2 linked regions of the Solwaraspora sp. WMMD1047 genome follow. The main gene of each other region encodes a partner of the protein of the gene in region 2 in a complex. Links are inferred from orthologs where the notes say so. Each region holds a gene or a part of one and is shown on either strand. Other genes may lie near its edges.

Region 1 (4,754 bases), 3.8 Mb from region 2 along the record:
TCGCGTTCGAGCTTGCGGACCATCGAGTCGGTGCGGCCGGCCATGAAGTCGCAGAAGTCCTCGACGATGTCGCGGTGCTGCTCGGCGCTGACGGTGCCGACACACGGCGCCGAGCACTTGCCGATGTAGCCCAGCAGGCACGGCCGGCCGATCTGCCCGGCCCGCTTGAACACCCCGGACGAGCAGGTCCGCGCCGGGAAGACCCGCAGCAGCAGGTCCAGCGTCTCGCGGATCGCCCAGGCATGCGAGTACGGCCCGAAGTAGCGCACCCCCTTGCGCTTGGCGCCGCGCATCACCTGCAGCCGGGGGAACTCCTCGTTGAGGGTCACCGCGAGGTAGGGATAGGACTTGTCGTCGCGGTAGCGGACGTTGAACCGGGGGTCGTACTGCTTGATCTCGGTGTATTCCTGCTGCAGCGCCTCCACCTCGGTGCCGACCGTGGTCCAGTCGACGGAGGCGGCGCTGGTCACCATCTGCTGGGTGCGCTGGTGCAGGGTCCATGGGTCGGCGAAGTAGGAGTTGAGCCGGCTGCGCAGGCTCTTCGCCTTGCCGACGTAGATCACCCGGCCGGTCGGGTCGCGGAACCGGTAGACCCCGGGGGCGTCGGGAATCGTGCCCGGCGCCGGACGATAGGTCGAGGGGTCAGCCACGCTCCAACCCTAATCCGTACGCCCGACAGGAATCCGGCGCGACGCGGCCCCCGCGACGCGCCGGATTCGGTCCTGCGTCAGGCCAGGCTGATGCTGTCCCCCTCGACCGTGATCTGCTTCTCGGCCAACGGCGTCCGGGCCGGGCCGGTGGTCACCGAGCCGTCCTCGATCGAGAACTTGCTGCCGTGGCAGGTGCAGTTGATGGTGCCGCCGTCGACGTTGGAGACCGGGCAGCCCTGGTGGGTGCAGATGGCGTCGAAGCACTTGTACTGGCCGGCTGCCGGCTGGGTCAGGACCACGTTCTGGCCCTGGACGATCAGTCCGCCGCCCTCGGGGACATCGCTCGTGGCGGCCAGCGCCGCGCCGCCGCCCGGGGCTGCGCCGCCGGTCGCCCCGCCGGCCGGGGGTGCGGTGGTGCTGCCCGACGCGTCCGGGGTGGTGTCGGTGCCGCACGCGGCCAGCACGACAGAAGCGCCGACGGCGCCCGCCCCCGCCAGTAGCGCCCGGCGGCTCCGCGGACCCACCCCGGTCACCGTCTGCTCGTCACTCATGCCTAGCCTCTCTCTCGGCGTCGCCACGCACCCGGTCGTCCGCGGCCACTCAGGTAGTCACGGAAGATCTCACAAAGCGGTTCAAACTGTCCCGGAGCGTAGACCCGGACGCCAGCCTGCCGCATCTGTCCGGGAGCCGGCTGGCACCGCGCTGTGAGTAACCTGAATGTCCGCCCGGCCGTCACACCTTCGAGGCCGGCCGCCGCCCCCGACCGGTGCCCTTCGCCGCGGGCGTGCTCTTCGCCGTCGCGCTCTTGCTGGCCGTCGTGCTCTTGCTGGCCGTCGTGTTCTTGCTGGCCGTCGTGCTCTTGGCGGTCGGGGTGCCGTTGGCGCGGGACGCCCGGGCGGTGGCCGCGCGGGCGCCCTTCGCCGGACCGTCGAGGCCGAGCACCGGCCGCAGGAACTGCCCGGTGTGGCTCTCGGCCACCTCGGCCAACTCCTCCGGGGTGCCGGTCGCCAGCACCGTACCGCCCCGGTGGCCGCCCTCCGGACCCATGTCGATCAGATGGTCGGCGGTCTTGATCACGTCCAGGTTGTGCTCGATCACGATCACCGTGTTGCCCTTGTCGACCAGGCTCTCCAGCACGATCAGCAGCTTGCGGATGTCCTCGAAGTGCAGCCCGGTGGTCGGCTCGTCGAGCACGTACACCGTCCGCCCGGTGGACCGCTTCTGCAGCTCCGAGGCGAGCTTGACCCGCTGCGCCTCGCCGCCGGAGAGGGTCGGCGCCGGCTGCCCGAGCCGGACGTAGCCGAGCCCGACGTCGACCAGGGTCTTCAGGTGCCGGTGGATGGCCGGGATCGCCGAGAAGAACTCGGCCGCCTCCTCGATCGGCATGCCCAGGATCTCGGCGACCGTGCGGCCCTTGTAGTGCACCTCCAGGGTCTCCCGGTTGTACCGGGCGCCCTTGCACACCTCGCACGGGACGTAGACGTCCGGCAGGAAGTTCATCTCGATCTTGATGGTGCCGTCGCCGCTGCACGCCTCGCAGCGGCCGCCCTTGACGTTGAACGAGAACCGGCCCGGGCCGTACCCCCGGACCTTCGCCTCGGTGGTCTCGGCGAACAGCTTGCGGACGTGGTCCCAGACCCCGGTGTAGGTGGCCGGGTTGGACCGGGGGGTGCGGCCGATCGGTGACTGGTCCACCCCGACCACCTTGTCGACGTGCTCCAGCCCACCGATCCGGGTGTGCCGGCCCGGCACCAGCCGGGCGCCGTTGATCTGGTTGGCCAGCACCGCGTACAGGATGTCGTTGACCAGGGTGGACTTGCCCGAGCCGCTGACCCCGGTGACGGCGATGAGCTGCCCGAGCGGAAACGCCACGGTCAGGTCCTTCAGGTTGTGCTCCCGGGCACCCCTGACCACCAGCTCCCGGCCCGGCGTCTGCGGCCGGCGCCCCTGCGGCGTCGGGATCGACCGGCGGCCGGCCAGGTACGCCCCGGTGACCGACTTCTCGTTGGTCAGCAGCTCGGCCACCGAGCCGCTGTGCACGATCTCGCCGCCGTGCTCGCCGGCTCCCGGCCCGATGTCGACGATCCAGTCGGCGGTGCGGATGGTGTCCTCGTCGTGCTCGACCACGATCAGCGTGTTGCCCAGCCCGCGGAGCCGGACCAGGGTCTCGATCAGCCGGCGGTTGTCGCGCTGGTGCAGCCCGATCGACGGCTCGTCGAGCACGTACAGGACGCCGACCAGCCCGGAGCCGATCTGGGTGGCCAGCCGGATGCGCTGCGCCTCCCCACCGGAGAGCGTGCCGGCGGGCCGGTCCAGGGAGAGGTAGTCCAGGCCGACGTCGACCAGGAACCGCAGCCGGGCGTTGATTTCCTTGAGCACCCGCTCGGCGATCATCTTCTGCCGGTCGGTGAGGGTCATCCCGCCGAGCAGTTCGGCGCACTCGCCGACCGAGAGCGCGCAGACATCGGCGATGCTGCGCCCGCCCAGCGTGACGGCGAGCACCTCCGGCTTCAGCCGGGCACCGTGGCAGGACGGGCACGGCACGTCGCGCATGTAGCCCTCGTACTTGTCCCGGGACCAGTCCGACTCGGTGTCGGAGTGCCGGCGCTCGATCCACTGCACCACGCCCTCGAAGCCGGTGTAGTAGGAGCGCTCGCGGCCGTACTTGTTGCGGTAGCGCACGTGCACCTGGTCGCCGCCGCCGTACAGGATGGTCTTCTGCGCCCGCGACGGCAGCTTGCGCCAGGGGGTGTCCAGGTCGAAGTGCTCGGCGTCGCCGAGGGCCTGCAGCAGGCGCAGGAAATACTCCAGGGTGTGCCCGCCGGACCAGGGCTGGATCGCCCCCTCCCGCAGGGTTCGCTCCGGGTCGGGCACGATCAGCTCGGCGTCGACCTCCTTCTTGGTGCCCAGGCCGGTGCACTCCGGGCAGGCGCCGTAGGGGGCGTTGAAGGAGAAGACCCGGGGCTCCAGGTCCTCGATCGCCAACGGGTGGTCGTTGGGGCAGGCCAGGTGCTCGGAGTAGCGCCGCTCCCGGCCCGGGTCGTCCTCGGCCAGGTCGACGAAGTCCAGCAGCACCAGCCCGCCGGAGAGCCCGAGCGCCGACTCGACCGAGTCGGTGAGCCGCTGCCGGGCGCTGGCCTTGACGGTGAGCCGGTCCACCACCACCTCGATGGTGTGCTTCTCCTGCTTCTTCAGCCGGGTCGGCCGCTCCCCGATGAAGTCGGTGAGCGGGTGCACCACGCCGTCGACCCGGGCCCGGGCGTAGCCCTTGGCCTGCAGCTCGGCGAAGAGGTCGAGGTATTCGCCCTTGCGGCCGCGCACCACCGGCGCGAGCACCATGAACCGGGTGCCGTCGGCCATCGCCAGGACCCGGTCGACGATCTGCTGCGGGCTCTGCTTGGAGATCCGTTCGCCGCAGACCGGGCAGTGCGGCTCGCCGACCCGGGCGAAGAGCAGCCGCAGGTAGTCGTAGACCTCGGTGATGGTGCCGACGGTGGAGCGCGGGTTGCGGGAGGTCGACTTCTGGTCGATCGAGACGGCCGGGCTGAGGCCCTCGATGAAGTCGACGTCGGGCTTGTCCATCTGCCCGAGGAACTGCCGGGCGTACGACGACAGCGACTCCACGTACCGGCGCTGACCCTCGGCGAAGATCGTGTCGAAGGCGAGGCTGGACTTGCCCGAGCCGGAGAGCCCGGTGAAGACGATCATCGCATCGCGCGGCAGGTCGAGACTGACGTCACGCAGGTTGTGCTCGCGGGCGCCACGGATGATCAATCGGTCGGCCACGGTCGGCGTACTCCCTGGGATTGTATGTCCGAATTGTGGTCACCCGGGTTGGCTCTCGCCGAGCCCACGGCACCGCCTGGCAACTCTAGTCCCGGGGTATGACAGTTTCCCGTCCGCGATGATTCCCCCAGGTCAACGGCGCGGTCACCCTCGGCCGGTCGCCCGCCGGTCGCGGCGCCGCCGCTGGGCCCGCTCGGCGGCGGCCACCCGGGCGTCCCGACGGCCGGTCTCGTACGCCACCTCACGCTGCAGCTTGCGCCAGCTCTCCCAGCGGCGCGGCGCGAGCTCCCCGGCGGCCAGCGCCGCCGTCACCGCGCA
Region 2 (6,576 bases):
ACCTGCAACAGGACGTCGCCCAGCTCCTCGCGCAGGGCGGTCGGGTCGCCGGACCGGATCGCGTCGTACGCCTCGTAGCACTCCTCCAGCAGGAAGTGCGCCAGCGTCTCGTGGGTCTGCGCCCGCTTCCACGGATCGCCGCCGGGCGCCAACAGCCGGTCCAGCACCGCCACCGCGTCCAACAGCCGGGCGCCGGGCGGGTCCCAGGAGCCGTACATCAGCTCCAGCTCGGCCAGGCCCGGTTCACGGGCCAGCCGCAGCCCGAGCTCCCGGGCGATCGGCTCGTCACCGGCCGGCCCGGCCAGCCAGACCACGGTTTTGACGCGGGCCACCTCGGCCAGCAGATCCGGCACCGGGGTGGCCGTGACGGTGACCTCGACACCGGCGGCGCGGACCGCCGTGACCTGCTCGCTCTCGGCCCCCGCCAACACCGGATGGGCCCGTACGACGTCCCAGCCGGCAGCGGTCAGCAGCCCGGCCGGCAGCCGCGGCGAGGTGACCAGCAGCACCACTCGGCCAGCGCCGGCCGGCGGCTGCGGACCAGCCGGGCTGGTCAGCGGGCGTCCACGACGGTGTCCGAGTCGGCCTCGCCGATCGTCAGGCTCACCAGGGTACTGGCCTGGAACTTCAGCACCGGGTACTCCAGCGGCCGGTAGCGCGGGTTCACCGTCACGTCGTAGGCGGCGAACGCCTCGGCGAAGAGGTCCCGCTGGCCGAGCGCGGTGCGCAACTGCTCGCCGTCGAGCCGGGCGGCCGCGTCCGCGTCGGAGACCTCCGGCGGCACGAACCCGGCCTCCCGGCCCCGCTCGATCACCTCGGCGAGCTCCTCGGCGGTCGGCACCACCGGCTGCGGGGTGGGCAGGCTGGGGAAGCAGGTGTACGAGCGGGCCTGCTCGCGGGCCCAGCCGGAGTCGGCCGGGATGCCGAACCGCTCGGCCACCTGGTCTGGGGTGATCTGCTGCTGCGGCTGCCAGCCCCGGTCGGCGGCGAGCCGCTCGCACAGCTCGTTGAGCAGCAGCATGGTGACCACCTCGGTCCGCTCCGGCAGGGTCACCTCGCCAGCCGGCTGCTGCGGATCCACCGGTGGCTGCTCCGCGCCGGGCGACTGCTCACCCGCGGGCGCCTCGGCGGCCTCGGCCTCCCGCACCGCGCGGATCTCGTCGATGATCGCGGTGACCCGCTCCTCGGTGATCTTGGTGTCGCCGATGTAGGCGGCCACCCCGGGCTCGGAACGGCAACCGGACAGAGCGGTGGCACCGAGCGCGGCAATGACGGCGATCGAAGCCAGACGACGGACACGCTGCATGGCAGTCACTCTCTCACGCACTCTTCGAGGTGGCCGGAACGGGGTCGCCGAGCACATCGGCGAGGAACTGGCCGGCCCAGTCGAGCAGGGCCTGGTCGCGCAGCGGCTCGCCGCCGACCCGGCGGGTGCTCGGTCGGGGCACGCTCACCTGGTCGGTGACCTGCTTGTAGACCGCGTCCGGGTGGTAGCGCTTGAGCCGCAGCTGCTTCGAGTCGGGCAGCACCAGCGGGGCGAACCGCAGGTGCCGGCCCTGCACCGAGACGTCGGTCAGGCCGTACGAGCGGGCCAGCAGCCGGAACCGGGCCACCGCCACCAGGTTGGCGACCGGCTCGGGCGGCTCGCCGTACCGGTCGGTCATCTCGGCGACCACCTCGCGCAGCCGGTCGGCGTCGCGGGCCTCGGCGAGCTTGCGGTACATCTCCAGCCGCAGCCGCTCCACCGCGATGTAGTCGTGCGGCAGGTGCGCGTCGACCGGCAGGTCAACCTTCACATCGGCCTCTTCCTCCGGCCGTTCCCCCTTGAACTGCTGGACGGCCTCGCCGACCATCCGCACGTAGAGGTCGAAGCCGACCCCCTCGATGTGGCCGGACTGTTCGCCGCCGAGCAGGTTGCCGGCGCCCCGGATCTCCAGGTCCTTCATGGCCACGTACATGCCGGCGCCCAGCTCGGTGTGCTGGGCGATGGTGGCCAGCCGCTCGTGGGCGTGCTCGGTCAGCGGCCTCTCCGGCGGGTAGAGGAAGTACGCGTACGCCCGCTCGCGGCCCCGGCCGACCCGGCCCCGGATCTGGTGCAGCTGGGCCAGCCCGAGCATGTCGGCCCGCTCCACGATGAGCGTGTTCGCGTTCGGGATGTCGATGCCGGACTCCACGATGGTGGTGCAGACCAGGACGTCGAACTCCTTCTCCCAGAAGCCGACCATCACCTTCTCCAGGGCGTCCTCGCCCATCTGCCCGTGGGCCACGGCGACCCGCGCCTCGGGCACCAGCTCGCGGATCCGCCGGGCCGCCCGGTCGATCGACTCGACCCGGTTGTGCAGGTAGAAGACCTGGCCGTCGCGGAGCAGCTCACGGTGGATCGCCGCCGCCACCTGCCTGTCGTCGTACGCACCGACCGAGGTGAGCACCGGGTGCCGCTCCTCGGGCGGGGTGGCGATGGTGGACATCTCCCGGATGCCGGTGATCGCCATCTCCAGGGTGCGCGGGATCGGGGTGGCCGACATGGTCAGCACGTCGACGGCGGTCCGCAGGGTCTTGAGGTGTTCCTTGTGCTCGACGCCGAACCGCTGCTCCTCGTCGACGATCACCATGCCGAGGGACTTGAACCGGGTGGCCGACTGGAGCAGCCGGTGGGTGCCGATCACGATGTCGGCGGTCCCCTCGGCCGCCGCCTCCAGCGTCAGCTCCGCCTCCTTCGGGGTCTGGAACCGGGAGAGCTGCCGGATCTCGACCGGGAACTGCCCCATCCGTTCGGCGAAGGTGTTGTAGTGCTGCTGGGCCAGCAGGGTGGTCGGCACCAGCACGGCCACCTGCTTGCCGTCCTGGACCGCCTTGAACGCCGCCCGCACCGCGATCTCGGTCTTGCCGTAGCCGACGTCGCCGCAGATCAGCCGGTCCATCGGGGCGGACTGCTCCATGTCCCGCTTGACCTCGTCGATCGCGGCGAGCTGGTCGGGCGTCTCGGTGTACGGGAAGGCGTCCTCAAGTTCCCGCTGCCAGGGCGTGTCCGGCCCGAACGCGTGCCCCTTGGACGCCTTGCGGGCGGCGTAGAGCTGGATGAGCTGGGCCGCGATCTCGCGGACCGCCTTGCGGGCCCGGGCCTTGGCCTTCTGCCACTCCGAGCCGCCCATCTTGTGCAGCGTCGGCATCTCCCCGCCCACGTAGCGGGAGAGCTGGTCCAACTGGTCCGTCGGCACGAAGAGTCGATCACCCGGCTGTCCCCGCTTGGCCGGGGCGTACTCGATGACCAGGTACTCCCGCTCGGCGCCGTTCACGGTCCGCCGGACCAGTTCGACGTACCGCCCGATGCCGTGCTGCTCGTGCACCACGTGGTCGCCGGCGCGCAGCTCCAGCGGGTCGATGGTGTTGCGCCGCCGGCTCGGCATCTTGCGCATGTCCCGGGTCGACGAGCCGCGCCCGCCCGTGACGTCGTTGCCGGTGACGACGGCGAGGCGGGACGCCTCGTCGAGGAAGCCGTGGTTCAGCGACCCGCAGGTGATCAGCAGTTCACCCGGCCGGGGCGGCGCGTCGACGGCTTCGGTCAGGGTGGCGCCGATGCCGGCGTCCCGCAGCACCTCGACCGCGCGCTGGGCGGGGCCGTGCCCCTCGAAGACCATGGCGACCGCCCAGCCGTCGCCGGTCCAGCGCTTCAGGTCGTCGACCACCCGGCTGGTCTCGCCGTGGTACAGCGGCGTGGGCTGGGCGGCGAGCACGAGCGCCTCGCCCTCGTCGGGGGTGACGGTGACCTGCTCGGCCGGGTCGAGCCACGGCTCGTCGGCGGCCGGCGCGGCCGGCTCGGCCAGCCCGAACGGCGAGACCGACCACCATGCCTGGCCGAGGGCGGCGACGGTGGCGCGTACCTCGGAAAGGCTCTTGAAGGCGGCGGCGCCGAGGTCGATCGGGGCCTGGCCGCCGACGGCGGCCGCGGCCCAGCTCGCCTCCAGAAACTCCGCCGAGGTTCGCACCAGGTCGTGCGCGCGGGTCCGGATCCGCTCCGGGTCGCAGAGCAGTACGTGGGTGCCGGGCGGCATGCAGTGGGGCAGCAGTTCCATGCTGTCGCCGTCGATCAGGACGGGGGCGAGCGACTCCATCCCCTCCACCGGGATGCCCTCGGCGAGCTTGTCCAGGATCTCGGCCAGTTCGGGGTGCTGCTCGGCCAGCTCGGCGGCCTTGCGCCGGACCTCGGGGGTGAGCAGCAGTTCGCGGCAGGGCGGCGCCCAGAGCGCCGGCACGGCTTCGATGGTGCGCTGGTCGGCGACGGCGAAGGTGCGGATCTCCTCGACGTCGTCGCCCCAGAACTCGACCCGGGACGGGTGCTCGTCGGTGGGCGGGAAGATGTCCAGGATGCCGCCTCGGACGGCGAACTCGCCGCGCTTGGTGACCAGGTCCACCCGCGCGTACGCCATGTCGGTCAGCCGCCGGGCGGTCTCCTCCAACCCGGCCTCGACCCCGGTGCGCAGGTAGACCGGCGTTAGGTCGCCCAGGCCCTTGAGCTGGGGTTGCAGCAGCGACCGGACCGGCGCGACGACGACCTGGAGTGGGCCGCCGCTCTCCGGGATCTCCGGGTGCGCCAGCCGGCGCAGCACCGCCAGCCGACGGCCGACCGTGTCCGACCGGGGGGAGAGCCGCTCGTGCGGCAGGGTCTCCCAGGACGGGAAGACCGCCACCCGGTCGGCCGGCAGCAGGCTGCCCAGCGCGCCGGCCAGGTCGTCGGCCTCCCGGCTGGTGGCGGTGACCGCGAGCACGGGCCGGCCGGCCCCGCCGGCGGCCGGTTCAGCGGCGACCACGGCCGCCACGAACGGCCGCAGCGCCGGCGGCGCGGTCAGGTCGAGCCCGTCGGCGCGCGCGTCGCGGGCCTGGTCTCCCTCGCCGCGGGCGAGGTCACGGGCCCGGGCCAGCGCGGGGTCGCCGAGGGCGGCGCTGAGCAGACCGGCGAGCACGCTCATGATCACAACCTCTGAGTGGTGGTGCGTCCGGCGTTGTCGGCACGCGAAGATGCCCCGCGCCGAGGGCGGTACGGGGGTGTACCCCCAGCCTATCCCGCTCGGGAGCGCCCCCGAAGCCCTGACCATCCGCCGCCGGAGCGTGGCGACAAGAGCCTCAGTAGCTGTCAATCTCCGCTTAAGCTGACAATATGGGCGCTACCGCTGCGGATCGCACCGATGAGAAGCCGAAGACCCGGGTACTCTCCACCGTCGGCATGCTGCTCGGCGTCCTGGCGGTCGGCACCGCGTTCCTCGCCGCGCACGTCGGCGCCCTGCACCAGCCCACCCCGAAGGACGTCCCGGTCGGGGTGGCCCGCACCGACCAACGGGCGGTCGCGCTGCTCGACGCCGTCCGCGCCGAAACCGACAAGATCCAACCCATCCGGTACGCCGACCCCGACGCCGCCGACGAGGCCCTCGCCGAACGCGCCGTCTACGCCATCCTGGCCAGCGCCCCCGCCGGCGGCAGCAACCCTCCCGGCGGCAGCTCCCCTGGCGGCGACAGCGAATCTGGCGCCGCGCTGACCCTCACCGTCGCCAGCGCCTCCGCGCCGACCGCAACCGACCTCATCCAGCAGGTGCTGGCCGGGGCCGCCAAGCGCGCGGGAGTCACCCTCGACGTCACCGACGCGGCCCCGACCTCCGCCGCCGACCCGCGCGGCCTGGTGCCGTTCTATCTCACCTCCGGGCTGGTCTTCGGCGGCTACCTGGCGGCCACCATGCTGTCGCAGGCCGGCGGCACCGCCGCGCCGAACCCGCGCGCCAGCGGCATACGCATCGCCGCGCTCGGCGGTTACTCTGCGCTGCTCGGCGTCATCGGCGCCGTCATCGCCGGCCCGGTCGTGCACGTGTGGGACCACGACCTGGTCGCCGTCGCGGCCGCCGGAGCGCTGGTCACCCTCGCCGCGGCGCTGCTCGCCGCCGCCGTGCAGTCCTGGCTCGGGCCGCTCGGCACCGGGCTGGTCATCCTCCTGCTGGTGGCGCTCGGCCCACCGACGTCGGGCGGGGCCACCGCGCCGGAGTTCCTACCGTCGGCACTGCGCGGCGTACACCGCTGGAACATCCCCGGCCTCGGCACCGACCTGATCCGCTCGGTCGCCTACTTCGACCACCGCGCCTTCCTCCGCCCACTGACCGGACTGGTCGGCTGGGTGGCCTTCGGCCTCGCCGGAACGTTCACCGCCACCATCGTCAAGAACCGCCGCCGAGCCCGGGAGCGCCGCTCGGGTTGACCAGGCAGTGACGAACCGGACCAGGCTCAGCACACCCGGTTCGGCGGCGCGATCACCGCCGCCCGGCCCCACCCGCCACCCCGCGGCACACCGCCACCCCACCTTCACGCCGCCACTCCACCCGCACTCCGCCACGCGGCACGCCGCCAACCCAACGACGGCAGCGGGTCGTCAGCCCGGGGCAGGCGAGCCGGGTAGGGGCAGCGGGTGACTGGTCGGCTACGGCAAGCTTTCCGGATGCCCCGCGCCGCCCACGTTCCGCGTGACCTGTCGTTTGTTCCGTTCGCCGGCAGCCGCGCCATCGCCGACGGCCAGCTCACCCCCGCGATGCTGCGCGG

The links.
Region 1: the proteins of mfd (region 2) and uvrA are in contact, whole or in part, in a crystal structure (PDB 4DFC), measured with the Escherichia coli proteins. The link is inferred for Solwaraspora sp. WMMD1047 from one-to-one orthologs.

What each region holds. Positions count from the first base shown.
Region 1 is NZ_JARUBL010000001.1:4,821,630-4,826,383, forward strand. Bases 1,183-4,754 are described here. They hold uvrA (excinuclease ABC subunit UvrA), read right to left. Parts: upstream 4,437-4,754; coding sequence 1,383-4,436; downstream 1,183-1,382. Other genes in these bases: O7627_RS21870 (Rieske (2Fe-2S) protein), read right to left, coding at 1,183-1,201; rsgA (ribosome small subunit-dependent GTPase A), read right to left, coding at 4,581-4,754. In the rest of the region: excinuclease ABC subunit UvrC, read right to left, coding at 1-650; more of O7627_RS21870, read right to left, coding at 728-1,182. UniProt on the Escherichia coli protein: The UvrABC repair system catalyzes the recognition and processing of DNA lesions. UvrA is an ATPase and a DNA-binding protein. A damage recognition complex composed of 2 UvrA and 2 UvrB subunits scans DNA for abnormalities.
Region 2 is NZ_JARUBL010000001.1:993,391-999,966, reverse strand. What follows is about bases 1,120-5,330. They hold mfd (transcription-repair coupling factor), read right to left. Parts: upstream 4,962-5,330; coding sequence 1,320-4,961; downstream 1,120-1,319. Other genes in these bases: O7627_RS04655 (hypothetical protein), read left to right, coding at 5,156-5,330; O7627_RS04665 (hypothetical protein), read right to left, coding at 1,120-1,306. In the rest of the region: O7627_RS04670 (MazG family protein), read right to left, coding at 1-512; more of O7627_RS04665, read right to left, coding at 554-1,119; more of O7627_RS04655, read left to right, coding at 5,331-6,238; O7627_RS04650 (DUF559 domain-containing protein), read left to right, coding at 6,476-6,576. UniProt on the Escherichia coli protein: Couples transcription and DNA repair by recognizing RNA polymerase (RNAP) stalled at DNA lesions. Mediates ATP-dependent release of RNAP and its truncated transcript from the DNA, and recruitment of nucleotide excision repair machinery to the damaged site.